DNA from 3 places in the Pseudoduganella plicata genome. Region 2 is predicted to be linked to each of the others. Evidence: predicted binding sites of a transcription regulator. Region 2 holds the regulator's gene; each other region holds the start of a gene.

Region 1 (10,096 bases), 1.4 Mb from region 2:
GCACGCGACTTAAGATATGCTTCAACCAGACGATATCTCACCGATTTTTACAACAACATGGAATACACCGACGCCATCGGCCGGCGCCACGCCGCCAACCCGCACGCCCGCATCGTGTCACTGGTGCCATCGATCACGGAACTGCTGTGCGACCTGGGCCTGGCGCCGCAGCTGGTCGGACGCACGGGGTTCTGCATCCATCCCGCCGACGTGGTGCGCGACGTCCCGAAAATCGGCGGCACGAAGGACGTCAATCTCGACAAGATCCGCAAGCTTGCGCCGACCCACGTGATCGTCAACATCGACGAAAACGAGAAACCGACCGTGGACCGGCTGGCTCAGTTCGTGCCCAACATCGTGGTAACGCATCCGGTCAAGCCGGCGGACAACGCCGCACTGGCACAGCTGATGGGCGGCATCTTCTGCGCCGCGGATCGGGCCGAGGCCTGGTGCGCTGCCTTTGAAGCGGAACTGGCCGCATTGCGCGCGATACCGAAGGGCCCGGCGCAGCGGGTGCTGTACTGCATCTGGCAGGACCCGTGGATGACTGTTTCGGCCGATACGTATATCGCTGCCATGCTGGCCGAGCTGGGCTGGACCGTGCCGGCGCTGGGCGACGCGCGCTATCCCCGTTTCGAGTGGACGCCGGCACTGCTGGCCCAGGTGGACCTGGTGCTGCTGTCGTCGGAACCGTACCGTTTCACGGAAGCGCACGTGGACGCGCTGGAACGCCAGATCGGCAAGCCCACGGCACTGGTGGATGGGGAGATGATGTCGTGGTACGGCAGCCGCGCGCTGCGCGGCGTGCGGTACCTGGCAACGTTGCGCGGCCTGGCGGGGCAGTAGCCCGAGGCCGCGCGAAGGATGGTGACGTCAGTCCCGGGTCGGCTCGACGGCCTCGGGCTCGACAAGGTCGGCCACGGGGATGTTCTTCTTGTTGTCGTGCAGCTTGCCCAGGGCGCTGTCGAGCGCGCGCTTGAGCTTGTCGGCAGCACGGTTGATGGCCTGGTGCAGCGTCTGTGCGTGGTCCGTGACGACGACCGGCTGATAGCCGTTGACACGCGCTTCCATCATGCAGCGGTTGTCGCCATCGGCGGACTTCTGCGCGTTGTCGTCGCTCAGGTGGACTTCGACGCGGCTGATCTGCTCGCCGAAGCGGCCGATGGCGGCGTTGACGACTTCGGCGACGTGCTCGTCCAGGGCGGAGGTATGGTCGATGCTTTTGTTGGTATTGACTTGAATCTGCATTGTGAGCTCCTCTTCGTTATCGGTATGAGCCGATGTTACGCCCTTTGTCCCTGCGCCGCCGTTAAGTGCTGCACATTGCCGGGAAATACTTGACCCCGGTTATTTTTGTGCCGCCAGTTCCTTTTCGTGGTGGGGAAAGCGGTCCATCCGCGACAGCACGGGGAACAGCCGGATCCAGCCTGCCGTCACCGCCAGCGTAACGGCACCGCCGAAGATAATGGCGCGCTGCAGGCCGAACCAGCCGGCCGTGACGCCCGATTCGAACTCGCCCAGTTCATTGGACGCGCCGATGAACACGGAGTTCACGGCGCTGACGCGGCCGCGGATGGCGTCCGGCGTCTCGAACTGCACCAGCAGGTGACGCACGTAGACGCTGACCATGTCCCCCGCGCCCATGACCAGCAGGCAGGCAAGGGCGACGGCGAAGCTGTCCGTCGCGCCCAGGATCACGGTGCCCAACCCGAACAGCGCGACGCCGCCGAACATCCACAGGCCGACACGACGCGTGATGGGGAAGAAGGCCAGCGCCACCGAGCACAGCGCCGCACCGGCACCCGGGGCGGTGCGCAGCAGGCCCAGCCCCGTGGGCCCGATGTGCAGCACGTCGTGCGCCAGCGCCGGCAGCAGCGCCGTGGCGCCGCCGAACAGCACGGCAAACAGGTCCAGCGACATCGCGCCCAGCACGACGGGCCGCGAGAAGACGAAGCGCAACCCCTCCAGCACGCTGTGCCACGTGGGCGGGTCGCGGTGCGTTACCTGCGGCGGGGACTTCGTCAGCGCCATCAGCACCGTCGAGGCCAGCAGCAGCACGGCCGCGGCCACGTACACGACCGTCGGGCCGTAGATGTACAGCAGGCCGCCCAGCGTCGGCCCCAGGATGACGGCCACGTGGAAGCTGGAACTGGACAGCGCGACGGCCTTGCTGAAGTCCCGCTGCGGCACCATGTTCACCAGGATCGCCTGGGTGGCCGGCCCCATGAATGCACGTGCGCTGCCGAACAGCACCAGCACGGCAAATACGGGCCACACGACCTGCATGCCCGACAGCGTGAAGGCCAGCAGCGCCAGCCCCACCAGCAGTTGCAGGCCCAGGCAGATCGTGATGATGCGGCGGCGGTCATAGCGGTCGGCCGCGTGGCCGGCCAGCAAGATCAGCAGCAGGAACGGCGCGAACTGCGCCAGTCCGATCATGCCCAGGTAAAACAGGTTGTGCGTCATCGAGTAGACCTGCCAGCCGATGGCGACGTTCTGCATCTGCACGGCCAGCGTGCCGAGGATGCGGGCGCTCAGGTAAAACGAAAAATTTCGGTGACGCAGGACGGAAAAGCCGTTCGAGGAGGAAGACATTGAGGAACAAAGACGCGGCAGAAGTAAAAACGCCGACGGGGGCCGTCGGCGTAGGGAAGAAATCAGGGCTTGGCGAGGTCCGCTTCGGTGGTGAACGCGTCCGCGTAGAACTCGTCGTCGGGCAAGCCGCACAGCGCCGTGAAGTCGCGCTTGGCCGATTCGACGACGATCGGCGCGCCGCAGGCATACACCTGCCAGCCGGACAGGTCCGGCTGATCGGCCACCACGGCCTGATGCACGTAACCCGTGCGGCCCGCCCAGCCGTCCTCGGGCAGCGCATCCGACACCACTGGCACGTAGCGCAAGTTCGGCAGTTCCTGCTCCCACTGGCGGCACAGCGCGTCCATGTACAGGTCTTGCGGACGACGCCCGCCCCAGTACAGCACCATCGGCCGCTTCGAGCCGGTGGCGCGCATCTGCTCGACGATGGCCTTGATGGGGGCAAAGCCCGTGCCGGAGGCCAGCAGCACCATCGGCTTGTCGCTGTCCTCGCGCACGAAGAACGTGCCCAGCGGACCTTCGAAGCGCAGGATGTCGCGCTCCTTCATCGTGCCGAACACCTGGTCGGTAAACAGTCCGCCCGGCATGTGGCGGATGTGCAGCGAAATCGCACCCTGGCCCGGCGCCGTCGCCATGCTGTAGCTGCGGCGCTTGCCGCCGGGCAGCAGGAATTCGATGTACTGGCCGGCGCGGTATTCCAGCACCTCGTTGGCGGGCAGTTGCAGCGTGATGACGATGACGTCCGGCGCCACCCGTTCCAGGGTCGATACGCGCGACGGCATTTTCTTGACGGGGAAGTCGCCGCTGCCGGCCACTTCGCGCGCCTCGATCACGAGGTCGGAATGGGGCAGGGCGCAGCAGAACAGCGACATGCCCTTTTCTTCCTCGTCTTCCGTGAGAGCGCGGCGCTGGTGCGGTTTATGCGTGATGGAACCTGAAACGACCTTGCCCTTGCAGGAGCTGCACGCGCCGTTCTTGCAGCCGTAAGGCAGGCCGACACCGGCCCGCATGGCGGCTGCCAGCACGGTCTCGTCTTCGTCGCACGGGAACTGGTGGCCGCTGGGCTGAACAGTAATCTGAAACGTCATACAATCCTTGAGATGAATATTCCAAAACAACAAAAATTCGGCAGGCCCCGCCTGTTGATCCTGGGCTGCGGGGACATCGGGATGCGCCTGCTGCCGCTGCTGCGGGCGCGCTATCGCGTGTTTGCCGTCACCACCCAGGCGGCGCGTCTGGACGAACTGCGCGCGGCCGGCGCCGTGCCCGTGCTGGCGGACCTCGATCGGCCGGGTACGTTGCGCCGGCTGGCGGGGCTGGCGCACCGGGTGATTCACCTGGCGCCGCCGCAGCCGGACGGGGCGCTGGACCGCCGCACGCGTCACGTGACCGCCATTCTACCCGAGGGCGCACAGGTGGTTTACGTGAGCACGACGGGCGTGTATGGCGACCTGCAAGGTGCGCTGGTGGACGAAACGCAGCCGGTGGCGCCGCGCAATGCCCGGGCGCACCGCCGCGTTGACGCCGAACGGACACTGCGCGCATGGTCGCGCCGGGCGGGCGGGCGTGTCGCCATCCTGCGTGCACCAGGGATCTATGCGGCCGACCGGCTGCCGCTGGCGCGGCTGCACGCGGGCACGCCGGCGCTCGTGGCAGAAGACGACGTCTACACCAATCACATCCATGCGGACGACCTGGCGGCCATCGTCCGCCAGGCGCTGTACCGGGCGCAGCCAGGGCGCGTGTACCACGCCGTGGACGACACCGACCTGCGCATGGCGGACTATTTCGATGCCGTGGCCGATGCGTTCGCGCTGGCGCGACCGCCGCGGCTGCCACGTGCCGAGCTGGCGCGGGTGGTGTCGCCGACTTTGCTGTCGTATATGTCGGAATCGCGCCGGCTGGCCAACGACCGGCTGACGCGGGAGCTGGGCGTGCGCCTCCAATACCCGACGGTAACGGACGGGCTGCGCGCAGCCATTTCGGGGATGCCGTAAAGCTCTGGATATAGCGTTTGGCAATACTGGAGGGGCGTACCTTTGCGCCGCAACCATCGTGGCAACGGTTGTTGCGGCTAACGTAGGCGGACACGATCAGGATGGCGTATGGACGCACACCGGTATGCGGACCTGCGGCAGGCGGCAGTGCTCGCCGAACTGGCGGCAGCCACGCTGCTGGCCTGGTGCACGGCGTTCGTTCCAAAGGCGGGACAGTCAGAAAAATTGACAGGACAATTACCTAGCACAACAAATCGGGTTAAAATCTCACACATTGTCACAATCGTCGCTCCAGGCTGGCCCTGAACGGCGATGGTGGAACCCGGGTAATGCAAGGCGCGGCGCTTTGCGCCATGCCAGGGGACACCGTTGCTGAAATTTGTCTGCCCGTGTCGTACTCCACGAGCGCGACCGCTAACCCAAGATTGAAAATGCTACTGAAAGAACTGACGTCCTCGCCGACGTACAACCCGAACCGCGTCCTGGACGCCATCATGGAAAAGCTGCAGCTGAAAACGGACGCCGCGCTGTCGCGCGCACTGGAAGTGGCGCCGCCCGTCATCAGCAAGATCCGGCACAACACGCTGCCGATCGGCGCGACCATCCTGATCCGCATGCACGAGATCAGCGAGTTCAGTATTCGCGAGCTGCAGGAGTTGATGGCGCACTGAGCACTGAGCACTGCGCGATGTGCAAAAGGCCGGCACCTGGATCCAGGTGCCGGCCTTTCTACTTTGAAATCCTCATTTTGAGGTATTTGACGCCGTCGGAATCACTCAGCGTTGATGCGCGGGCGGGCGTTGTAAAACGCGTCCTGCACCGACGGGGCGGCCTGCACGCGTCCCGAGAACGCGGTCTTGTCCGCCACGCGTCCGGAGAACGCCGCTACATTGTCCGCACTGATGCGCCCGGAGAAAGCAAGCTTTGCCGCAATCGTGGGCTCGGCGACGCGGCCGGAGAACCCGGTGGCGGCGCTGATCCGGCCGGAAAACGCGGTCTGCCCGGCAACCCGGCCGGAGAACGCCGTCTGTTCGCTGATGCGGCCGGAAAACGCGGTTTGCTCGGCAACCCGTCCCGAGAATGCCGTCTGCGCGCTGATCCGCCCGGAGAATGCGGTCTGGTCCGTAACCCGTCCCGAGAACGCGGTCGCTTCGCTGACCCGCCCGGAAAACGCCGTCTGTTCGGCAACGCGGCCCGAAAATGCCTGCGCCGGCGTTTCGGCACGGGCGCCGATGCCATAGGGCTCGCCGAACGTGCTTTCGTACAGTTCCTTCATCCGCTGTCCCACGCGCTCGTGCGCCGCCTCGTCGTCCTCGCCGCGCAGTCCGATGTACGGGAAGTGGTGCAGGAAGTAGCCAAACACGGCCTCGCAGTCGATGGCGTATTTCATCGTATCGAGGATGTGGTAGTGCCAGAAGATGTCGACGTCCATCAGCGGTGCCGTCTGTTCCTGCGGGAACATCTTCATCAGGTACAGGAAGCGGCGGTACTCGAACTCGACAGCATTGGCCTTCTCCAGCGACCAGCCTTCGCCGGACTCGACGTGCATCAGCTTGACCTTGATGGGTTCCAGGTCGAGGGCCGCGATTGGGTTGAAGTGTTCGGTAGAAAACATGCGTGATGACCTTTACTCGAGGTGGGCACAGGCATTGTCCTGGCCAGCGTGGCCGGATGCCGGGGGAAGTGAAACGGGCGTGTTGATTCGCATCAACTCAAACTAGTATATTGAAAGTCGCTCTGATTACAAGCGGCAAGTTCTATCGTGCGCACGCAACGAATGTGGCTGTAGAGGAGAGCGATAGCGGAAACCAGAACCGCTGTTGCGGTTCCGGTACAACAGGACTTCAGGCAGCGTGGGTCAGACGCGGCCGTTGCGCGTAGAACTGATCGGCAGGCACCTGCGCTACGGGCATGGCGGACGAGGCCACCTGAGGCGAGCCGGAAAACGCTGCCGATGCCCGTCCCGCGGGCGCACCGGAGAACGCGGCACGGGCCGCGCCCGCCGGCGCACCGGAGAACGCTGCCTGCGTCCCGGTCGCGGCACCGGAAAAGGCGACCTGCTCGCTACCGGCAGCGGCGCCCGAGAATGCCACCTGCGCACTGCCGGTCGCGGCACCAGAGAACGCCGTGCGCATCCGCGCGGCAGGCGCGCCCGAGAAGGCGATCTGTTGCCCGCCTCTTGCCGCGCCCGAGAATGCGGTCCGCGCCGCCGCGCCGGAAAATGCCGTGCGCACGCCGTCGGCAGGCGCGCCGGAAAACGCGGCAGCGGCCCGGCCCGCATGGATATACGGCTCGTTGAACGTCGCTTCGTACAGTTCCTTCATGCGTTCGCCAACCCTGTGGTGTGCCGCCTCGTCCTCCTCGCCGCGCAGGCCGATGTAGGGGAAGTGGTGCAGGAAGTAACCGAACACGGCCTGGCAGTCAGCGGCGTATTTCAGCGTATCGAGGATGTGATAGTGCCAGAACGTGTCGACGTCTTGCAGCGGTGCGGTCTGTTCCTGCGGAAATTTCTTCATCAGGTAAAGGAAGCGCCGGTATTCGAATTCGACGGCATTGGCCCGTTCCAGCGACCAGCCTTCTCACGATTCCTCGTGCATCAGCTTGACTTTGATGGGTTCCAGATCCAACTCGGCAATCGTATCGAAATCGTTCGTGTCCATAATCGTATCCTTTCGTGGTTGGGAGTGCAGGCAAATCTTTTTCTCAGGCGTCTCGGCACGTCTGGTAACGCAACAGCTGGGAAAAACTCGTCAATGCTCGGCGAACTGGCTGATAAACGGCGGCAGCGCTCCCCGGTACGCGACGGGGACGGAGACCGTGATGGTGGTGCCCCCGTCCGGAATGCTGCTGATCGCGCACGTCCCGCCCAGCAGGTTGATGCGCTCCTCAATACCGACGAGCCCGAACGAGCCCGTCTTGTTCCGGCTGGCCGCCTGCAGGCCGACGCCGTTGTCGGTAATGCTCATCTGCAGCAGGCCTTGCTGCTGGTGCAGCTCGACCTTCACCCGGGTGGCCTGCGCATGCTGGCAGATATTGCTGAGCGACTCCTGCAGCACGCGGAAGAAGGCCGTGGCGCAGCGGTCGTCGATATCGACGTCGCCGCCGTGTTCGATCAGCTCGCAGTCGATGCCCGAACGCTTGCGGAACTGCGCCACCTGCCACTCCACGGCGGCGTTCAGGCCAAGGTCCAGCACGTTCGGCCGCAGATCGTTGATGATGTGGCGCACGCTGCGGATCGTGTTGTCGATCTGGTTCAGGGTGTAGCGGGCGCGTGCATGCAGGTAGGGATGACGCTTGGCAGTGCGGGTGGCGAGGATGTCCGCTTCGATCCGCAGCGCCAGCAGGTTCTGGCCCAGATCGTCATGGATCTCGCGGGCGATACGCTTGCGCTCCTCTTCCTTGATCTGGTCGGCATGCGCGGCCAGCCGGCGCAGGCGCTGGTGCGACAGCTGCAGCTTGGCCTGGCTGTCGCGCAGCTCGCGCGTCATGGCGCGGGCAATCTTCAGCGCCCGTTTGCGCGACGAGGCCAGGGTATGGAACAGCGCATACAGCAACAGGCAGCTGATCGTGCCCGTCAGTCCGGCGAGGACCGGCAGGTAGGCATCGAAGCGTGTGTAAAGCGCGGCCTTCGGGGCGCTGAAGTAGGCCGTCCACACACGGCCGTTGAAGTCGATGGGCAGCATGTGCTGGAACGTCCGGTCCGGCGCTTCCAGCCGGGCCGAATCGGCGCTGTCGAACAGCAGCTGGCGCGTTTCGTCGACCGTGCCGGCGCTATCGGGAACGCGGCGCCCCACGTCGTACAGCTGCAGCCGGACATTGGGGACCGGCATCTCGTCCAGCGCTCCCTGCAGCAGGCGCGGCACGCTGAAACCGATGCCCACCGAACCCATGTACGCCGTGCGGCGCTGCAGAATCGTGTCGAGCGGCATGCCAGGGTAGTACAGGGGCAGGCGCATGCCCAGATCGGCGCCGTGGGGCCGCGCCATGATGCCGATCGGGCGGCCCGACGAGGCCAGTTCGCCGGTGTCGCGCGAGCGCGCCAGGGCGGCGGCCACGTGCGGCTTGCCGGATAGATTGACCCCGTATTTTTCCTCGAAGCCGCCGATGGGTTCGAGCATGGCCAGCACCTCGTAGGTGGGATAGCGCGTGCCAGGCTTGATCGCAAAGGGGGATACCCGTCCGCCGAGGCGCCGTTGTGACGCATGGACAGTTCGAACCCGGCCCGCTCGTCGTCGCGCACGTAGCGGGCGAAATTGATGTTGTCGATGGCAGGGAAGTTATGGGGCAGGTCGAGGCCGCGGACGAAACGGTGGAAACTGGCACGGGAAACGTCGTCATCGGCCTGGAAGAAGCTGGCCGTGGCGCGCAGCACGTCCGTATAGGTCTTGATGCGCGACGCGATGCTGAACTGGGCGGTACGGGCATGGTTGCTGAAGCGCTGGCGCGCGTCGGTTTCGATCGAGCGGGCCGCAGCGCCGTAGAACAGCGCACCCGCAGCCAGCGACAGCAGCACTCCCGGCCACCAGCGCGGATTTTTCGGAAGCGCATGCCCGATCGGGCGGAATAATGCGTGCATGATCAGAACCCTCTTTGTGCTGCCATTAATATAAGAATGGTGCTGGTGCTTCGTCAAGTAGCGTTCGAGATTTACGACCAGAAGTTATTCAATCTGGTAGACCGATACATAATACCGTTGCATTCATTGCTCAGTGGGTGCAAAGGCTATTAAAGTGATACCAGAAAAGCGGTGTGTACGCATAGCTGTCATTCTTGCCAGCGACAGTGCCTCGATGTAACAGCGATTACCGGATACCGATCGCATAGGGTCGCAAGGCGCAAGCGATATTCGCGCCGGATATGCCGCTGGCGCAAAAATAAATAAATACGGCAGCGATAATCAGATCCGAAAAGCCGTTTTTCCGGAACGAAAAAAAACCGCCGATCGGCGGTTTTTTTTTGCGTATGAAAATGCTTTATTTGGTGCCCCAGCTGTCCTTCAGCGTGACGATCCGGTTGAATACGGGTTTGCCCGGCTGCGAATCGACGCGGTCGGCCACGAAATAGCCGTGCCGCTCGAACTGGAAGCGCTGTTCCGCCTGGGCATCCTTCAGGCCCGGCTCCAGGTAGGCCGTAATGACCTCCTTCGAGTGCGGGTTGAGGAACTGCTTGAAGTCCTTGCCGCCCGAATCAGGCTGCGCGTCCGTGAACAGGCGGTCGTACAGGCGTACTTCCGCAGCCAGCGCGGCAGCGGCGCTGACCCAGGTGATGTTGCCCTTGACCTTGTAGTTGTTGGCGCCGTCCGTACCGGACTTGCTGTCCGGGAAATAGTTGACGTGCACGGCCGTGACTTTGCCGTTCTCGTCCTTGTCATAGCCGATGCACTCCACCACGAAGCCGTATTTCAGGCGCACGCGCGCGCCGGGCTGGCCGTCGACGGGCGGGTAGAAGCGGAAGTAGCCCTTGGTCGGCACTTCCATGAAATCCTCTTCCTCGATCCACAGTTC
Region 2 (10,096 bases):
TGGTAATCGAACAGATTTTCGACAGCGCCAGCAGCGTCATGACGGTGGTTTCGTTCATCACGTTTGCCGGTATCTGGGCCTGGGCCTGGTCCAGGCGCAAGCAGGCCGACTTCGCACAAGCCGCGCAACTGCCGTTCGCGGACGAGGAGAAACAAGATGTCTGACTTCACCAACAACTTCTGGAACCTGTACATCGTCGTGCTGACAACGCTGGGCGTGCTCGGTTGCGCCGTGCTGCTGTATTCGCAGTCGAAATACAAGGTCGCCAGGCACAATGGCCCCGTGGGCACCACGGGTCACGTATGGGACGAGGACCTGACGGAACTGAACACGCCGATGCCGCGCTGGTGGATGTGGATGTTCTACCTGACGATCGTGTTCGGCATCGCCTACCTGTTCCTGTATCCGGGCCTGGGCTCCTACGCCGGCAAGCTTGGCTGGAATTCAGCCAAGGAATACAAGGCCGAACTGGCCAGGGCCGAGAGCGAATATGGTCCCCTGTTCGAAAAATACCGCCGGCAGGACCTGAAAGCCGTGGCGGCCGATGCGCAGGCGCACGCCATCGGCGAGCGCCTGTTCCTGACCTATTGCGCACAGTGCCATGGCTCCGATGCGCGCGGCAACAAGGGCTTCCCGAACCTGACGGACAAGGACTGGCTGCACGGCGGCGCGCCCGAGACGATCAAGCAGACGATCATGAACGGCCGCCACGGCGTGATGCCGCCGATGGGCGCGGCACTGGGTTCGGACAAGGACATCGAGAACGTCGCGCACTATGTCCTCAGCCTGTCGGGCAGCGCGGCGTCGGATCCGATCAAGAGCGTGTTCGGCAAGTCGAAGTTCGGCGCCTGCATGGCCTGCCACGGCGCCGGCGGCATCGGCAACCAGGCGCTGGGCGCGCCGAATCTGTCGGACAAGACCTGGCTGTACGGCGGCAGCGCCGAGACGATCATGGAAACGATCCGCAAGGGCCGCGACAATACCATGCCCGCATTTGGCGACTTTCTCGGCGAATCGAAGGTTCACGTGCTGTCCGCCTACGTGTGGAGCCTGTCGAACGAATCCAGGTAGAAGCCGAAGCCGTGTCATGAATTCGCCAGAACCCCAAGTCATCCGGATGTACGAAGCGCGGCAGGAGATCTATCCGCGCGAAGCCAGGGGACGCTACGCCAGCCTGCGCTGGCTGTGCGTCTGGCTCACACAGCTGACCTTCTATGGCCTGCCATGGCTGACCTGGAACGGTCGCCAGGCCGTGCTGTTCGATCTCGTCACCCGCAAGTTCTATCTGTTCGGCCTGGTGCTCTGGCCACAGGATTTCATCTACCTCGCCGCGCTGCTGATCGTCTGCGCGTGGCTGCTGTTCCTCGTCACGGCAATCGCCGGGCGCGTCTGGTGCGGCTTCTCCTGCCCCCAGACGGTCTACACGGAGATATTCCTGTGGATCGAGCGGAAGATCGAAGGGCCACGCAGCGCCCGCATGGCGATGGCGAAGCAGGGGCCGTCGCTGAAGAAATATTCGAAAAAGACGGCGAAGCACCTGGCGTGGGGCGTGGTCGCCCTGTGGACGGGCTTCACGTTTGTCGGCTACTTCACGCCAATCAAGTTGCTGGGCGCCGCCACGTTCACGCTGGCGTTCGGGCCGTGGGAATGGTTCTGGGTGCTGTTCTATGCGCTGGCGACCTACGGCAACGCCGGCTGGCTGCGCGAGCAAGTGTGCAAGTACATGTGTCCCTATGCCCGTTTCCAGAGTTCGATGTTCGACCGCGATACCCTGATCGTGACGTATGACGGCAAGCGCGGCGAGCCGCGCGGCAAGGTGGCGAAGAACACGGGCAAGAGCATCAACGGCGGCTCCTGCATCGACTGCACGATGTGCGTGCAGGTGTGCCCGACCGGCATCGACATCCGCAACGGCCTGCAGTACGAATGCATCGGCTGCGCTGCCTGCGTGGACGCCTGCGACAGCGTCATGGACAAGGTGAACCAGCCGCGTGGCCTGATCCGCTACAGCACCGACCGGGCCGTGGTCGACGGGATGACGGTGCACGACATCCGGCGCCACGCCATGCGTCCGCGCGTGCTGATCTACTGCGCCGGGCTGCTGCTCGTCGTCCTCGCGGTGGCAAGCTCGCTGGCGCTGCGCACGCCACTGAAGATGGACGTCATCCGCGACCGCGGCTCGATGGGGCGCGAGGTGGACGGTGGCGCGATCGAGAACGTCTACCGGCTGCAGATCATGAACACCTCCGAACGGGGTCACCGTTACCGCATCGCCGCGCGGGGCCTGCCCGGCCTGGCGTTGGCGACGGCCGATGAAGTGACGCTGGAGGGTACGGAAACGCGCGCGGTGCCGATCCGCCTGCGTGCGCCGCACGGTGCCGGGCAGACCGGTTCGAACAAGATCACGGTACAACTGACCGCTCTGGACGATCCGGCGCTGACGGTCAGCGAAACGGCCGTCTTCATCGTGCCGCGCTAGGAGAACGATATGGAACACGCATTGACACTGACGAAGCCCTGGTACACGCAACGCTGGCCATGGCTGCTGATGGCCGGCCCCGCCATTGTGCTTGCCGCCTGCGGCTATACGGGCTGGATCGCCTTCTCGCAGCAGGACGCGCTGGTCGTCGGCGATTATTACAGGAAGGGCAAGGCGATCAATCAGGACCTGCGGCGCGACCGCGCGGCAGCGTTGCTGGGCGTATCCGCGACCGTGCGCTACGACGCCGCCGACGGCAAGCTGGCAGGCCGCGTCGCCGGCCGCGATGCCGGCGCCCTCAGCGGTCCCGTGCTGCTGCACCTGGCGCATGCAACGCAGCCGGACAAGGACATCCGCCTGCTGCTGCACCCCGCCGCCGATGGCACGTTCAGTATCGGCCTGCCGATGCTGGAACGCACCCGGTGGGTGGTGCTGGTAGAGGACGAGAAGAAGTCATGGCGCCTGGAAGGGCAGTGGTTGTGGCCCACCGAACCCGAGATCGTGTTGCGGGCGGCGGAGTAAAAAAAACCGGTGACAGGCTCCATTTTCCAAAAATAGGAGCCTGTCACCGGTTTTTTATGCGCAGGTTTCCGTGCCGGCCGTGATGGCCTTCAGCCGCGGCAGGTCCAGCACGCGCACTTCGCGGTTGCTGACGGCCAGCAGCCCGAGTTTTTTAAATTTGTTGAGCAGGCGGCTGATGCTTTCGATCGTCAGCCCCAGGTAATTGCCGATGTCCTCGCGCGACATGCGCAGCTGGAACGCCGTGGCCGAGTAGCCGCGCGCCTCGTAGCGCGAGGCGAGATTGACGAGAAAGGCGGCAAAGCGCTGCGAGGCCTGCATATTGCCGAGCAAAAGCATGACGCTTTGCTCGCGCGTGATTTCCTGGCTCATCATGCGGTGGAAGTGGCGCAGCAAGGTCGGCATGTCGACCAGCAGCTGTTCCAGGCTGGCAAACGGAATTTCGCACACTTCGCTGTCCTCCAGCGCCATCGCGCTGCAATAGTGCTTGTCGGTGCTGATCGCGTCCATGCCCAGCAGTTCTCCGCCCATCTGGAACCCCGTGACCTGCTCTTCGCCGCCGGTGTTGATCTGGTAGGTCTTGAAATGGCCTAGCCGGATGGCGTACAGGCTGGTGAACGGGTCGCCGATGCGGAACAGGACATTGCCCTTGGCAACCTTGCGGCGCCGGCCGATAATCTGGTCCAGCTTGTCCATATCGCCCATGTCAAGCCCCATCGGCAGGCAAAGCTGGTGCATGCTGCAGGTGGCACAGCGCGCCTTGAGCACGTCGATCGTCGTACCGGGCAGGGTGATGGCGGGAAGCTGGTGCATGCGTGGGGAGTCTTCGTTCGGATGGCCCACAGTGTACTGTAACCGGAAGGCGCTCGGCCGTTCCTTCACGGTTGCTATGGCATTCGGTATCGATTGCGCGACAGTAATATCAACCTGTCGAGAAGGCGCGGCACGATAGCGCCACGCGGGTAGCCAGCCGAACAATAGCGCGATTATGATACATGCATGGTGCTACCGCCATTCCGGCTCGACGAGGGGCAATGAAACCGCTGGGTATCAAGGCAAAAGTCGCATTGGCGACGACGCTGACGTCGATCGTCATGATCGCGCTCGTGACTGCGCTGCAGGCGCAGCGCATGCGCGACGACTTTACGCGCGTACTGTTCGCCCAGCAGGACGCGCTGGTGCGGCGCACGGCCCAGGAGCTGGACGACAAGCTGGTCATGCTGCGCGAGATCGTGGCGCAATCGGTACGCTACCAGCCGCGCGATCTGTGCACCAACCCGGCCGGCCTGCGCGGCTTCTACGAAAACCGCGCCGTCCTGACGCTGTTCGACGACGTGCTGGTCGCCAGTCCCCAAGGCATCGTCATCGCCGACATCCCCGCGCTGCCGGGGCGGCCCGGCGTCAACGTGGCCGACCGCGCCTATTTCCAGCGCGTGCTGGCCGATCGGATGCCGCTGATCGCCGAGCCGGTCATCGGCCGCGCCGGCAAGCGCCCCGTCGTGCAGATGGTCGCACCCGTGCTGGGCGAGGAAGGCGACGTGCGTTGCGTCGTCATCGGCGTGCTGCGCCTGTACAAGGACAATCTGCTCGGGCACCTGCGCACCGCGAAAGTGGGCCGGACAGGGTTCTTCTATGCCGTTACCCAAGGCGGGAACCCGGTCTACGTATTGCATCCCCAGGTCGACCGCCTGATGCAGCCGCGCCAATCCGGCGGCTCGACCGCCATGACGCGCGCGCTGGACGGCGGCTTCGAGGGAACGATGCTCGGCACCAACGTGGACGGCATCCGCATGCTGACCAGCGTGACCCACCTCAAATCGGTGCCGTGGGTCCTGGCGGCCGCGTTGCCGGAGGAAGAGGCGTTCGCGCCGTTCGAAGGCATGCTGCTTCGCCTGGCCCTGTGGGCGACGCTGGCGTCGCTGGTCGCGGCCGCGATCATTGCGCTGGTGACGTCGCGGCTCATGTCCCCGCTGGTGCGCCTGCGCAATGCCATCCGCGCGCTGCGCACCGCGCCGCACGGCTACGCGCCGCTGCCGGTCAAGGCGCGCGACGAAACGGGCGAACTGACCGCCGCGTTCAACGACCTGATGGCCGAACGGCAGGCCGCCGATGCGCGCGCCCACGCACTGATGGTGGAGCTGGAAGCGCGTGCCGACGAGCTGGAACGGGAGCGCGACCGTGCCGAAGGAGCGAACCGCGCCAAGAGCGATTTCGTCGCCAACATGAGCCACGAGATCCGCACGCCGATGAACGCGGTGCTGGGCATGGCCTACCTGCTGCAGAACACGGCGCTGACGGCGCAGCAGCGCAAATACCTGAACATGATCCGCACGGCCGGCGATTCGCTGATGGGCATCCTCAACGACGTACTGGATTTCTCCAAGATCGAAGCGCAGCGCATGGAACTCTCCCCAATCGAATTCGACCTGGACGAATCGATGAGTACCCTGGCGACGACGATGACGATGAACGCGGGCGATAAGGAGCTGGAACTGGCCATCGTCGTGGCGCCGGCCGTACCACGGCTGTTGTGGGGCGACGCGCTGCGGCTGCAGCAAATTCTCGTCAACCTGGCCGGCAATGCGATCAAGTTCACCCAGCAGGGAGAAGTGGTCGTGCAGGTCGACATGGTGCGCCAGGAAGCCACCAGCGCCGTGCTGCGCTTCGAAGTGCGCGACACGGGCATGGGCATGAGTCCCGAACAGTTGAGCCACCTGTTCCAGGCCTTTACGCAGGCCGACGAAAGCATCACGCGCCGCTTCGGCGGTACCGGCCTGGGTCTGACGATCACGCGCCGCCTGATCGAACTGATGGGCGGCGAGATCCAGGTGCGCAGCGCGCCGGGCGAGGGCAGCTGCTTCTGGTTCGAGCTGCCGTTCGATCTGGTGCTGCACCGCGAAGTGCAGCGCCAGCCGTCCATCGGCCCGCTTTCCGTGCTGGTCGCGGAGGACAACCGTACCAGCCGCGAGATGATCGGGCAATTGATCCACGCGTGGGGGTGGCATGCCGATCTGGCCGAGTCCGGCCCGCTGGCGCTGGACCTGTTCCAGCAGAATGCACGCGGCCCGCATCCGTACGACATCGTTCTCGCCGACTGGCACATGACGGGACGCGACGGCTTCGCCGCGGCCCATGCGATCCGCCTGGCGGCCGACGGACGGCGCCAGCCGATTGTCGCGATGGTCAATGCCTTCGCGCGCGAGCGGCTGGAGGAAATTTCCAACACGCCGGAAGCGGATGTGGTGCTGGTCAAACCCATCACCAGTTCCAGCCTGTTCGAGGCGCTGCATCAGGCACTGGTGGCAAAAGGCGGCGAGGAAGGGGCGTTGCCGGACGACGGCCGGGGCACACGGCTGGCCGGGTGCCACTTCCTGCTGGTGGAAGACAATCTGTTGAACCAGGCGGTGGCCAGGGGCCTGCTGGAGGGCGCTGGCGCGACGCTCGACGTGGTGGGCGATGGCCAGCAGGCGGTGGACGTGCTGCGCGTGGAGGCACAGCGCTACGACATCGTGCTGATGGATATGCAGATGCCGGTCATGGACGGCTTCACGGCCACCGCCATCGTGCGCAAGGAGCTGAACCTGCCGCTGCCCGTGATCGCGATGACGGCCGGCGTGCTGGCCTCCGAACGGGACCGCTGCGTGGAAGCCGGCATCACCGATTTCATCGCGAAGCCGATCGTGGTCGAAGAAATGATGGCAGTGATCGAGCGCCATTTGCCTGCCACGCGACGGACACCGGCTGCCGAACCGCGCGAGCCCGCGCCGGCGACGCCGCCCGACCCCGCCGAGCCCGTGTTCAATATGGACAGCCTGATGCGCGTGATGGGACGCGACCCGAAAGGGCGGGCGCTGATGTGCCGGATGGTGCGCGGCGCGCTTGAGGAAGGCATGCAGCCGGCCGACACGGCAGACCGCGCGCTCGCGGAGGGCCGGCCGGCCGATGCGGCCCGCATCTTTCACTCGTTGCGCGGCGCCATCGGGGTGCTGGGTGCAAAACGGCTGATCCACGCCACCACGGAAGCGGAAAAGGCCATCGCCGACCTGCCGGCCGACGAACTGGCGCCCTATTTCGCCGCCGTGCGGCGCGAACTGGTCCTGGTGCTGGAGGCCGGACGCGAATGGCTGGAGCAGTTCGAGCCCTGCGCCTGACCCCCTCGCGCAGGGGCTTATTTGTCCCGGTGGTTGAAATACGCCCCGGCCGCGAGCCCCACCGCGAACGCGCCGTACACCAGCGCCAGCGATTTTCTGGAGACGCGCTCTTCGTAGCCGGGATGCAGGCGCTTAGGCGTCATGTTGTAGTCGACAAAGCAGGCCATTGCCGCGGTGGCCGCCGCTGCGGCAGTGGTGGCGCCAACCGACTTGCGATCGAGAACCTTTTCGGCAACCTGTTCGAAGATGGCGGCCCAGAACAGCGCGCTGGCATGGTGAATGCCATAGCCGACCAGCGTGTACTTCCACGACGGCCCGTCGCGGTGGAACGCCTTGTCGCCCCACAGCCAGTGGCTGACGGCGTTGGCGCCGCCGAACATGCTGCCGCTTTCCTGTTTCGCGCGCAGCGCCAGCACCACCGTCGATGTCAGGCTCGCCAGCGCGCCCGGCACCATCCCCTTGCCCACGACCTGCTTCCAATTGTCCATAGCGTTATCCCGTTCGTGTGAATGGCCCGCCGCCGTGCTCGCGACAGCTTTTCCCGGCCTTCCCTATACTGCGATAAACCCATCCGAAGAGGGCACCCAATGCTGATACTGCTGACCGGTGCGACCGGTTTTGTCGGCTCCCGCCTCGCACCGCTGTTGCTGGCGCAGGGCCACCGCGTGCTGAGTGCGGGGCGCCGTCCCCATGCCGATGCCCGCATTGGATTCATCCAGGCGGACTTCGCCCACGATAGCGAAAAAAACGATTGGGTGGCGCGCCTGTCCGGCGTCGACGTCGTCATCAACGCCGTGGGCATCATCAGCGAGACGCCGGGGCAGACGTTTGCTGCGCTGCACACGCAAACCCCCCAGGCGCTGTTCGCGGCCTGTGCGGAGGCGCGCGTCAGACTGGTCATCCAGGTGTCGGCGCTGGGCGCGGACGATGCCGCGGTCACGCCGTATCACCGCAGCAAGAAGGCGGCGGACGATTTCCTGGCCGGTCTGCCGCTGCGCTCGCGCATCGTGCAGCCATCGCTGATCTACGGGCCCGAGGGCGCCAGCTCGAAGATGTTCCGCACGCTGGCGACAATGCCCGTGGCGCTGCAGTTCGGCACGTTGCCGCAACCGGTGCAGCCGATCCATGTCGATGACGTCTGCCAGGCCATCCTGGCGCTGCTGAAGGACGATCGCGGCCCGCGCAGCGAGCGCGTGGCGCTGGTGGGCCCGGCGCCGCTGACTTTTACAAGCTATCTTGCCGCGCTGCGGCGGGCGCTGGGACTGGGGCCGCTAAGGGTGCTGCGGCTGCCGTCGTTCGTCGCCCGCCTGGCGGCGCGGGCGGGCCGGTTCATCCCGGGCAGCCCGCTGACGCCCGATTCGCTGCAGATGCTCGAACGGGGCAATACGGCCGACCCGGCCCAGACGATCCGCCTGCTGGGCCATCCGCCCCGGCCAGTGGAAAAATTCATCGTTGAGCGGGATACGGCGCGCCGCGAAGCGCAGCTGGGCTGGCTGCTGCCCCTGCTGCGCATTGCCATTGCCATCGTCTGGATCTGGACGGCAATCGTTTCCGCCTTTGTCTACCCCGTCGACGACAGCTATCGCCTGCTGGAACGCACCGGCATCCCGGCCATGCTGGCGCCACTGATGCTGTACGGCGCCAGCGCGCTCGATCTGCTGTTCGGTATCGGTTCGCTGGCGCTGCCGCGCCGCTGGCGCCGCCCGCTGTGGCTGGCGCAGGTGGGGCTGATCGGCTTTTATACCATCGTCATCGCCTTCCGGCTGCCGGAATTCCTGTGGCATCCATATGGCCCCCTCAGCAAGAACCTGCCCATGCTGGCGGCCATCTGGCTGCTCTACGAACTGGAAAAAGACCCTGTCAACTCACCGGAGAAAACCTGATGGAATACGTGATCGTCAAATGGCTGCACATCCTGTCGTCGACCTTCCTGTTCGGCACCGGTATCGGCTCCGCATGGTACCTGCTGTTTGCCGTCATCAGCCGTAACGTGGCGGCCATCGCCGTGGTGACGCGTATTGTCGTCATCGCCGACTGGCTGTTTACGGGAACGACGATGATCGCCCAGCCGGCCACGGGTTTTTATCTGATCCATCTGGCGGGTTACCCGATGCACAGCGCCTGGATCATGTACTCGATCGGCCTGTTCGTGCTGGCCGCCCTGTGCTGGTTCCCCGTGGTCTGGCTGCAGATGCGGCTGCGCGACCTGTCGGCTGCGGCAGCCAGTGCCGGTACGCCGCTGCCGCCGGCGTTCTGGCGCTATTTCAAGGGCTGGATCATCCTTGGCATTCCGGCGTTCTTCGCCTTTCTCGGCGTGTTCTACCTGATGGTCGCCAAGCCGATGTAACGCCCAGGGATGGAGCGTCTCGCCCCGTTCCTCCCGCGCCAGCCACGCTTCCCGTGCACCCGCATCCTCGAACGCCAACCCCTGCAGGTCCACCTTCGGTATCGCGGCCATCGTATCTCCTGCTGTCGGTGGGCCTAGTTGTAATGCGCTATGATCGCCAGTCAGTCATGGAGGAACGATGTCGAATCCGCTGCTCAACCTGCCGCCACTCGATGCGCTGCGCGGCTTCGTGGCGGCCGCGCGGCGCATGAGCATCACCGCCGCCGCGCAGGACTTGTTCCTGACGCAATCGGCTGTCAGCCGGCAGATCCAGGCGCTGGAAGAACGCCTGGGCACCCCGTTGCTGGTACGTGGCAACCGTCAGATCGCGCTCACTGACGCGGGCGCGCAGTTGTTTGCGCTGGCATCGCCGTGGCTGGACCAGCTGGCGGACCTGACGACGTCAATCCGGGGCGGCGTGCTGGCGGCACCCGTGACGATTTCCGCCAGCATCGGGGTGGCTTCGCTGTGGATCCTGCCGCGGCTCGGCGGCTTCCAGGCGGCGCATCCGGATATCGACCTGCGCGTCGAAACCAGCAACCGCGTAATGGACCTGAAGCA
Region 3 (10,096 bases), 270 kb from region 2:
GCCGCCGCCACGACGCGGGCGCTGCCGTACAGCGTGCCGAATCCCGTCCAGGGCGCGATCTGGTATTGCCGGCCGAGACGTTCGACGACGTCCAGTGGGATCGTTCCGCTGCCCGCCTCGGCGGTGGGATACGGCGCCGTCATGGCTAGCACGCGGTGCCGGTTCATCAGGTTGATGCCACCCACGGTGCCTGGAAGCAGACCCAGCACATGGCGGATGCGTTCGATGGCCGGCTCCAGCAACGCGTCCTCGCGCAGGTTGAACAGGCAGACCTTGACGGCCTCGGGCCGCCGCGCCAGCACGATCGCCATGCGGGTGACGATGCCGAGGCCGCTTTGCGTGAACATGCCGACGGAGTACATCCCCAGGTTCCACTTGAACAGGCGCGCCAGCTCCTCGTTGCCCGCTTCGCGCAGCGCCGTGCGGTACACGGTGCCGTCGGCCAGCACCGCTTCCAGGTCGGTGACGGCGCCGAAGTGGTCCGTGTGCGGCGTGATGCCGTAGCCACGCTCGAGCGCATTGCCGAGCAGGCTGGCGGAGGGACCGGCCCCCGTCACCGGCACCATGAATGGATGATTGCCGGCGTCGAGAAACTGCGCCAGCATGCCTTGCGTCACACCGGGTTCGAGCGTGACGACGCCCAGTTCGGCATCGAACGAGAAGCGGCGCATGCCGGACAGGTCGAGGATGACGCCATCGTCGCGTACGGGAAGCGCGCTGCCGTAGCCCCAGTTACGGCCGGTGCTGATCGGGTAGACGTGGCGTCCGTGCCGTCCAGCAATGCGCAGCACCTCCGGCAGCGCGGCACCGTTGTCGATGCGCAGCGCTGCGGCGATGCGGCGCTGCACGCCGCTGGCATCGCCGCCGTAAGCGGCCATCGCGGCACTGCCGTCGAGAACCTCGGCAACGCCGGGGACGGCGCGCCATTCGGCCATTGCCGAGCTGATCGCATCATTCATGGGGGAGGCTTTGACGGGTGACCTTCCGATGGTAATCGTGAATAGGCGAGCTGTACAAGCTAACGATGCGTTGCACGTAATTGCGTGTCTCGCGGAAGGGCGGTACGCCGCCGTGGCGCCGCACGGCGTTCTCGCCGGCGTTGTATGCTGCCGCCACCAGACGCACGTCGCCGTTGAATTGACCCACCAGCCAGCGCAGGTACGCCAGGCCGCCGCGGATGTTCGCTTCCGGATCGAACGGATTGACGACACCGAAGCGGCGCGCGGTTGCCGGAATCAGCTGCATGAGCCCTTGCGCGTTGCGTGGCGACACGGCGTTGGCGCGGAAGCCCGACTCGACGGCGATGACGGCCAGCGCCAGCGCGGGATCGATGTCGTAGGCGGGCGCCAGTCGTTCGACCAGCCGTTGTACGGGGGCGGTGGAAGCGGGGTAGGACGGCAGGGCCACCGCATCCGGCACCGGCGCAGCGGCCGCCACGACAGGCGCGGGTGGCGGCTGCATGCAGGCTGGCAGCGCGGCATCGGAGTGGGCCGGCATGGATGCCATCAGCGTGGCTGCCTGCGCGTGCTGTTGCCCGGCGGCCAGCGCGAACAGCCGCCACGCCATGCCGTCGTCGCGCGCTAAACCGCGGCCGTTGGCGATCATCCAGCCCAGTGCGTATTGCGCGTTGGCATCGCCCAGCCGGGCCGCATAACAGTACAGGTTGGCGGCCAGCGTCTCGTCGCGGGGCACGCCCTCGCCGTGCTCGTGGCGCGCGGCGGCGGCAAGGACTGGTACGAGCGACTGGGCGGTCGCCGCGCCGCAGCACAGCAAGCCGGCCAGCAGGCCGAGTAACTGCAATGCATTTCGGGTGACGCGCGCCATGACCGCCTCCTTCACTTCTCGTTGCGGGCGACTGCCCGCTCTGCCATTGTAGTGGGCGGTTGGCGCCGCTTCAGGCGGCTTCCTGCCGCGGTTTGCGTAACGACAAGGTCGCCTTATGAAACAGGTGTCGGGCCAGCAGCCGCGGCGGCATGCGCAGCCAGTTGCCGCGCACGTACAGCAGGAACCGCGCTGTCGGGCTCAGCCAGTCCGCGCAACTGCGGTGCTCGGGCAGCAGTGCACGGCGGAACAGCGCGTCCATGAACCCCAGCAGCGCGGGCGGCGGCGCCGCATCCGCCAGCTCGTCCGTCACGGCCGCCGGGATAGGCGTGTCCAGCAACATCGCGCTGTAGCGCAGTGCGTAGAACAGCGGCCGCGTCAGCTCCAGCTGCCGGGCGCGCGGCACCAGTTGCGCCCAGAACCGTGCGTCGCCACCGAAGTGGCCCAGCAGGCGGTCGATGTCGACCAGGTCGCGCAAGCCATTGCGGTATTCGCCATCGCTGAACAGGTGCACGGCGCTGTGCAGCAGCATGTCCGCCGGGGCCAGCACCCGCACGTCGGGCTCGCCGGCGACGGGCAGCGATGCCGCTCGCAGCAGCGCGGAATCGGGGCGCGACGACGCCGTCTTCGGCAGGATGGCGTGGTGCACGTCGATCATCGATTCACGCCGCAGGTGCTGCATCGGCGGCAGCTCGTGCATCCACTCGCGGTAATAGCGCTGGTCGTAGGCATCGTGGTGGGTGCCGGCCCAGCCGGCCATCATCAAGGCCGCTTCCGCCTCGGCCAGGCGCACTTCCGGCACGAGGATATCGATATCGGAAAACAGCCGGCCCTGGCCCGGCGGCAATCCCGTGACGCTGTACGCGGCGCCTTTCAGCAGCAGCACAGGCATGCCCAGCCCGCGCAGCGCCTGGCGGATCAGTTTCACTTCCCAGCGCACGGCCTGACGGTGGCGCCGCGCCAGCATGCCGGCCCAGTCGAGGTGTTCGCGCGGGCGTGGCGGCACGCGCGAGAACAGGCCGTGTTCGTCCAGCAGGTGACCGAGCGTCGCCATCAGGTTGGCGGCGCCCGCCTGGCGCAGCAGCAGGTCCCATGCGGCATCGTCCAGTGTGACGATCATGGCGGGGCGGCGCAGCGCCTGCAGCAGCAGGGGCGTGGCCTTCATGCGCCCGCCAGGCTGTCGAAAAACGCCAGCGCTTCGTCCAGCACGCCGTACGTCAGGCGCCATCCCGGTGCCGCGTCGACCACGGCCGCCAACGCATCGAAGCCTTCCGCGGCCAGCAGGCTGTAATTGAAACAGTTGGCGGCCAGTTCCATGAACGTGTCGGCCCGCGCCTGCGGCTGCGCCGTCAGCGGCGCGCCGGCCTCGTAGCGGGGAAAGACCACCCAGCCGGGAAGCGCCGTGTCCGCCGCGCGGGCAACGCTGGCGCGCGGCGCCTTCATGTGCGCGACCGTGCCCTTGGTGGTGTCCGTGACGGGCCGACTCAGCGTTGCGTCCGGCACGTACGCGCGGATGACGTCGATGGAGCCGTTCTTCAGGCTGATGGGGCGCGGCAGCGGCACCAGCATGCCGTCGTCGAGACGGAGCAATGTCAGCTCGTCGGACAGCAGGCGCCAGCCGCCGCGGCCGACCAGCGCCGCGCACAACGTGCTTTTGCCGGAACCGGGCGGGGCGGGAAGGATCGCGGCCCGGCCGTTTTTTTCCACCACGGCGGCATGCACGATCAGGTACCGGTTGGCGCGGCTCGATATACACCAGTTCAGCCCCCACTCGAACATGGGAAACGCCTGATCCAGCGGCAGTGGGCGAAACAGCGAGCGGCCGTCGTACAGCAAGGTCACCTGCGGCTTGATCCAGCGGCGCGGCGTCAGCGGCCGGGTCAGCTGCAGATGAAAATCGGCAAAGGCGGTGTCGTCCAGCAAAGGATAGTCCGCGTACAGCAGATGGAGGCTGTCGGCCACGCTGGCGATGCCGGTGTGCAGGCGTGTGGCGAAGCGGCCCGTGCGGAGAGTCAGGCCCGGGCCGGCCAGCGCTGCGCGCAGCTGCGCCGGGCTGAGGGAGGCCAGCTGCGTCATGCCGCCTCGATCAGGTCCAGGTGACGCAGATTGTCCAGCAGCTCGGCCAGGGCCGGGTCGGCCAGCTCCGCATCGGCGATCAGGCCGTCGCGCAGGTCCAGCAGCAGGGCCAGCGCCGGCTCGGATAGCTGGTGGGTGGCACCGGACAGATCGTTGTACAGCACGGCCGTGCTGTCCCAGCAGCGATGACGCAGCCTCTGCCCCGCAACGATCCGCCAACCTTTCATCAGTCAAACGTGCTCTGCAGGTACTCGGCGATGCGCCCCCCGTCCCAGCGCACGCCCGCTGTGGGGGTGTAAAAGCCGCTGGCCTGGTATTCGTTCCAGATCGCCTGCAGCTGCCGTTCCGTCTGGAAGGTGGACAGCCCGCCCTTGACGTTGAGCCAGCACGCGACGAGGTGGCGGCCGATGCCGAATTTGTCGAAGGACTTCGGTACCAGGATGGCGCTCAGCGACACGCTGCCGTAGGACTTGTAGTTGCGGGCATCGCAGGCGAACACGCGCGAGAAGGGCATGCTCTTGTCGCAGCCGCCGGGCCAGCTGCTGTTTTTCCAGTAGCCCGGGGAGCGGCCGGAACAGACCGGCTTCGCGCCCCGGAAACTCTGCAGGCCCCCCGACAGCGAACCCGATGCCGTGGTGCACACCTCGGCCGCCATGCCCGGCTGGCCGTGCAAGGTCAGCAGCACCCCCGACGCGACCGCGCCGGCTCGCGTGAAGCGCCGGCGCGACAGGCCTTGCTGGCTGAGCGGTGCGGGCGGCATCGGCGCCGGTTCGGCAGTAGGGTCGGGCGGGATTGGGGTGACCACAGTTCAGTCCTCGGTAATTGCCTAACTGGCAGGACACTCGACAAGCAATCTATATACCAGCGGCAGCAATGCGGTGCGCGCTATTGTCGAATCAATGACTTATCGCAAACCCGACGTAAAAAGACGCACCGGTATTTAATATTCATCAATAAACTGTAAAGTTTTTCGACAAACTCAGAAGAAACTCTCGGGGATCACCAGAACGTCGCCTGGCCGCATCGGAACATTCGCCGAGATATCGCCCTCCTTGATCAGGTCATTCAGTCGCACATTGAATTGCTGTTGCTTGCCGTCGACCTTGCGGATGACCGTTGCCTTATTCCCTGCGGCAAATTCCGTTACACCACCGACGGCAATCAGCACGTCCATCAGCGACATATCGCGGCGGTATGGCAAAGCCTGCGGTCGGGCCGCCTGGCCGATAACGCGGATCTGTTCGCCATAAGTGCTGACGAAGCCCGTGACGATGACCGTCACCACCGGCTGCTGGATATATTTGCTGAGCGCCTTTTCGATATCGCGGGCCAGCTGGGTGGAGGTCTTGCCGCTCGCTTCCAGATCCTCGACCAGCGGGGCCGTGATCTTGCCGTCCGGGCGCACCGGCACGGAAGTGGACACTTCGGGATTGCGCCAGACGGTGATCATGACGTTGTCGCCGGCGCCGATCAGGTAGTCGGTGCTAGGCGGCGGACCCGGATCGGGCGCCGGTTTCGGCGTTGAACAGCCTGTCAGCAACGGCAGCGCGATGGCCACGGCCAGGGCGTACTTCATCCACCAGCGGGGCCGGGAAAGCAGGTTCGTCATCAGGTTCTCCTGTTTGGACGCCAGGTTCAACGCCATGCCGCCGCGCTGAATGTTTTCTTTTTGATATTTTCGATTGTATATCACGAGATGGCGCCGGGAACCATGACGGGGCCGCTTTATTTTCCGCCAGGGCTCTGGCGTAACAGTTCCGCGACATGCCGCGCGGGAATCGCGTAGCTGATACCGCTCGGGTTGGCGATGGCGCCTTCGCGGGTGCCTTTCAGCACCGTCATATTGATGACGCCGACGACGGCGCCCGTGGCGGGATCGAACAGCGGACTGCCGCTGTTGCCGGGGTACGCCGTGCCGTCCAGCTGGAAGATCGTGAAGCCCGGCTTCTGCAGCTGGCTGAGGGCGCGGGCAGCCAGGCCGCGCGAATTGACCGCCGGCAGCACGCTGGGACTGATGGCCGCCAGTGTCGCCCGATGGGTGGCCGGCACCATGCCCAGCATGATCCCGAGCGGGAATCCGGTAAAGGCCAGCGCGCTGCCTTCCTTGGGGGGCTCGCCCTCCAGCCGCAGGGCCGGCAGTGGCGTGCCGGTCAGGCGCAGGTGGACCAGATCGTGTTCGCGGTCGAGCGCGGCGATGGTAGCGGGGCGGAACTGCAACTGGCTGCCGGCGCCGGTCACGATGCCCAGCGCCTCGTGCTGGGACGACAGCGGCGGCACCACGGCATGGGCATTGCTGATGACGCTGAGGCCGTCGCCGACGACAAAGCCGGTGGCCATGAAGACGACGGGCGGCGCCCGCGTCGGCAGCATCGTGCCGATACCCACCACGGCGGGCTTGACGGTGGGGAGGATGTCGGTCAGCGCATCCGCCTGGGCCGGCTGCGCCGATGACAGGACGGTGCACAACATGGCGCAGCGCGCCAGCAAACGGTCGAGAGCACTCATGTAGCCCTTTCGTCTGGTGAGCCCGGGCAACCAGCCAGAATAACACCGCCATCGAAAAATGCACCGTTTATTTTGCCGATGACTTCGCCAATATTAACGCTGTCGCGCCGATGCCGCAGTGACAAATTAATATAAAGCGGCAACGATTTCTACGGTATTATAACGAAATTGATGTAATTTAAGCAATAACTTTTGGGCTGCGCGCGCTACCGCGGCTTGGTTTTTCTTTCGTGAGTGGATGAAATGGCTGAGCTCGTTGCGGTACTGCTTAATTTTCTCAAGGCAATTGGTAATTACCGTTGGTATGCCATCGGGATCAGCTGGCTGGTGGCGCTGGGCGGCTGGGGTTATGTCCATTCGATGCCCGACGAATACCAGGCCACGGCACGCGTCTATGTCGATACGCAAAGCATCCTGAAACCCCTGATGGCCAGCATGACGACGATGCCCAATGTGGAGCAGCAGGTCATGTTCATGCGGCGCACCCTGATCAGCCGGCCCAACGTCGAACGCGTCATGCGCATGGTGGACCTGGACATCAAGGCGGCCACGCCGCGCGAACAGGAAGAGATGGTCGACAAGCTGATGACCCAAATCAAAATGGGCGGCACCGAACGCGACGACATCTACACGATCTCCTACACCAGCTCGAACCCGAAGACGGGCCGCGAAGTGGTGCAGTCGCTGCTGACGATCTTTGTCGAGGGCAGCTTCGGTGGCAAGAAGCTCGATTCCGAGAAGGCGATCCAGTTCATCGACGAGCAGATCAGGATGTACGAGGAACGCCTGGCCGTTGGCGAGAACGCGCTGAAGGAATTCAAGATTCGCAATATGGGCATGCTGCCGCGCCAGGGCATGGACTATGCAGGCGGCTACGCCGAGCTGGCGGACAAGCTGAGCCAGGCCAAGCTGGAGCTGCTGGAAGCGGAGCAGGCCCGCAATGCCATCCGCCGCCAGATAACGGGCGACGAGATGGCGCCGGTCGGCGGCGCCGTCGTGGCCGAGTCGGCCAATCCGGAGCTGGACGAGCGCATCGCCGCGATCGAGAAGCAGCTCGACACGCTGCGCCTGCAGTACACGGAACAGCATCCGGACATCGTCTCGAACGTGCGCCTGTTGGGCCTCCTGCAGGCGCGCAAGAAGGACGAGGCAAAACAGATGCGCGTGGGCGACCCTGGCGCCAATTTCAGCCCGATGCTCCAGCAGATGAACGTGGCGCTGTCCGTCGAGGAAGCCAAGCTTGCCTCGCTGCAGGCGCGCGTGACCGAGTACACCAACCGCCTGGCGCAGATGCGCTCGCACAGCAATATGGCGCCGGAGATCGAGGCGCAGCTGACCCAGCTGAACCGCGATTACGCCATCAACAAGGAAAACTACGAGAAGCTGGTGCAGCGGCGCGAGTCGGCCAAGCTGTCGGGCGACCTGAGCACGGCCACCGACATGATGAGTTTTCGTGTCGTCGATCCGCCCACGGCTTCGCGCACGCCTGTCGGCCCCAACCGCCTGCGCCTGTATTCGATCGTTCTGCTGGTTGCGCTCGTGGCCGGGCTCGGCGCCGCTTTGCTGATGAGCCAAGTACGCCCCACCTTCCTCAGCCAGCGCAGCCTGCGCGACATCACCGGTATTCCCGTGCTGGGCGCGATCAGCATGAACTGGACGGATACCCAGAAGGTCAAGCGCCGGCGTCGGCTGATCGGTTTCGGCATGGCGATCCTGTCCCTGGCCAGCGCGTATGGCGGCATCCTGGCGCTGACCCTGTTCCGTTCGGCGTGATGGCCCATCCACCCAGGAGCGTGTCGTGAGCATTATCGAAAAAGCAGCCAGCCGCATTGCCCAGCGCGATCCCTTCATCGATGCGGCCGCGCTCGACGAGGCGGCGGCCATTGCGGTGGCCGAGCGTGCCACCGCACCCACTGTCGAGCCCACTGTCGTGGAGCCCGCCGTCGTGGCCCAGCCGGCCCACGCGGCCGCCCCGATGGCGAGACTGGTCGACGCCCCGCACGGCGGCAGCGACGAACCGCGTGCGCGCCGGCACCCCGCCCACCACATCGAGCTGGACCTGGCCGGCATGTCGCGCCGGGGCCTCGTCACGTCGGCCGGCGGACGCACGCCCATGGTCGAGGAGTTCCGCATCATCAAGCGCCCGCTGATCAAGCGGGCCTTTGCGCCGCGCAAGGCCGGCGACAATCCCGGCAACCTGATCATGGTGACCAGTTCACTGCCGGGTGAAGGCAAGACGTTCTGTGCGATCAACCTGGCGATGAGCATTGCCATGGAGCTGGACCACACCGTCCTGCTGGTCGATGCGGACGTGGCGCGGCCGTCGATCCTGCGCACGCTGGGCGTTTCGGCCCAGCGCGGCCTGCTGGACGTGCTGCATGCCGAGCACGAGATGGCGGACGTGCTGCTGCGCACCAACGTCGATACGCTGTCCATCCTGCCAGCAGGCACGAGCAACGCCAACGCCACGGAAATCCTGGCCAGCCAGTCGATGCGCGTGCTCGTGCAGGAGATCGCCAGCCGGTATCCCGACCGCATCGTCATCTTCGATTCGCCGCCGCTGCTGCTGACCAGCGAAGCGCGCGTGCTGGCCAGCCACATGGGCCAGATCGCCATGGTGGTGGAATCGGAACGCACGACGCAACACGCCGTCCTGGAAGCCTTGAGCCAGCTGGAAGGCTGCAGCAACGTCAACCTCATCTACAACAAGTCGCGCGAGTTGCTCGGGGCCGAGACGTATGACTATCACTACGGCTAGGCAGCCGTCGGTGCGCCTGTTGGTGTCGGCGCTGGCAACGCTGTTGGCCGCACCCTCGGCACGGGCCGATTGGGTCATCGCGCCCAGCGTCGCGGTGCGCGAGACCTGGACGGACAATGCCAGCCTCACCAGCCGGAAGTCCGGCTCGCAATGGGTGACGGAACTGTCGCCCGGGCTGCGCGTGACGAACCGCACACCGCGGCTGGAAGCCGCGCTGGACTACCGTGTCAATGCATTGAACTATTCCGGCGAGCGGCCCAGCGGCACCGACCGGGTGACGCAGCAGCTGAGCGCGGCCCTGCACGCGAAGGCCGTGCCCGACACATTGTTCGTCGACGCGGATTACCACATCAGCCTGCAGCCCGTGTCCGCCTTCGGCCCGCAGACGCAGAACGACTATACGACGACAAACCGGCAGGAAGTGCGCAGCTGGCGCGTCAACCCCGTCCTGATGCACCAGTTCGGCGCCTTTGCCACCGCACAGGCGAGCTACACCCGCGATGCCGTCGATGGCGGCAATATCGGCCTGGGCAGCAGCGAAGGCGACGCTTTGCTGCTCAGCCTGTCCAGCGGTGCCCGCTTCCAGAAGGTGACGTGGGGCCTGACGGCCAGCAGCCAGAACGTCGACACCGCCGCGCTGCCGCAGACGCACAGCCGGGCCGTCAATGCCAATCTCGGCTGGTCGGTGACGCGCCAGCTGCGCTGGACCCTGAGCGGCGGCTACGACCGCTACACGTACGACGCGCTCAGCGACAAGACGGAAGGCGCGAGCTGGTCCACCGGCCTGTCGTGGACGCCGTCCGGCCGTACCACCATCGAAGGCACGCTGGGGCGCCGCTACTACGGCGACAGTTATTCGTTCCGCCTGACGCACCGCAGCCGGCGCACCGTCTGGAACGTCAGTTATGGCGACGACGTGACGTCGACCCGCGCGCA

Evidence for each region. The regulator FNR, encoded in region 2, switches genes on or off when oxygen is low (the NO sensors DNR and NnrR bind a similar motif). The targets are predictions, from matches to a motif close to TTGATNNNNATCAA.
Region 1: E1742_RS22475 (glycine-rich domain-containing protein) is a predicted target of FNR. The motif match lies at 6,290-6,303, and genes of this name have one in related genera.
Region 3: E1742_RS15095 (XrtA system polysaccharide chain length determinant) is a predicted target of FNR. The motif match lies at 6,571-6,584, and genes of this name have one in related genera.

Annotation. Positions count from the first base shown of each region.
Region 1 is NZ_CP038026.1:5,094,687-5,104,782, forward strand. It holds gene E1742_RS22445 (helical backbone metal receptor) at 58-846, shown strand; gene E1742_RS22450 (HPF/RaiA family ribosome-associated protein) at 874-1,248, opposite strand; gene E1742_RS22455 (MFS transporter) at 1,348-2,595, opposite strand; gene E1742_RS22460 (CDP-6-deoxy-delta-3,4-glucoseen reductase) at 2,658-3,683, opposite strand; gene E1742_RS22465 (SDR family oxidoreductase) at 3,696-4,592, shown strand; gene E1742_RS22470 (hypothetical protein) at 5,024-5,263, shown strand; gene E1742_RS22475 (glycine-rich domain-containing protein) at 5,365-6,207, opposite strand; gene E1742_RS22480 (glycine-rich domain-containing protein) at 6,437-7,159, opposite strand; gene E1742_RS22485 (sensor histidine kinase) at 7,343-8,710, opposite strand; gene E1742_RS27500 (hypothetical protein) at 8,788-9,159, shown strand; gene E1742_RS22490 (glutamine--tRNA ligase/YqeY domain fusion protein) at 9,566-10,096, opposite strand, start outside.
Region 2 is NZ_CP038026.1:3,727,804-3,737,899, reverse strand. It holds gene E1742_RS16365 (cbb3-type cytochrome oxidase subunit 3) at 1-164, shown strand, start outside; gene ccoP (cytochrome-c oxidase, cbb3-type subunit III) at 157-1,071, shown strand; gene ccoG (cytochrome c oxidase accessory protein CcoG) at 1,088-2,479, shown strand; gene E1742_RS16350 (FixH family protein) at 2,489-3,001, shown strand; gene fnr (fumarate/nitrate reduction transcriptional regulator Fnr) at 3,056-3,811, opposite strand; gene E1742_RS16340 (HAMP domain-containing sensor histidine kinase) at 4,033-7,149, shown strand; gene E1742_RS16335 (hypothetical protein) at 7,167-7,637, opposite strand; gene E1742_RS16330 (SDR family oxidoreductase) at 7,737-9,032, shown strand; gene E1742_RS16325 (DUF2269 family protein) at 9,032-9,496, shown strand; gene E1742_RS16320 (LysR substrate-binding domain-containing protein) at 9,675-10,096, shown strand, end outside.
Region 3 is NZ_CP038026.1:3,454,863-3,464,958, reverse strand. It holds gene E1742_RS15135 (FAD-binding oxidoreductase) at 1-959, opposite strand, end outside; gene E1742_RS15130 (lytic transglycosylase domain-containing protein) at 952-1,824, opposite strand; gene E1742_RS15125 (nucleotidyltransferase domain-containing protein) at 1,895-2,986, opposite strand; gene E1742_RS15120 (HprK-related kinase A) at 2,983-3,897, opposite strand; gene E1742_RS15115 (hypothetical protein) at 3,894-4,124, opposite strand; gene E1742_RS15110 (hypothetical protein) at 4,124-4,702, opposite strand; gene E1742_RS15105 (XrtA/PEP-CTERM system exopolysaccharide export protein) at 4,877-5,473, opposite strand; gene E1742_RS15100 (S1 family peptidase) at 5,623-6,402, opposite strand; gene E1742_RS15095 (XrtA system polysaccharide chain length determinant) at 6,646-8,175, shown strand; gene E1742_RS15090 (XrtA-associated tyrosine autokinase) at 8,201-9,160, shown strand; gene E1742_RS15085 (TIGR03016 family PEP-CTERM system-associated outer membrane protein) at 9,141-10,096, shown strand, end outside.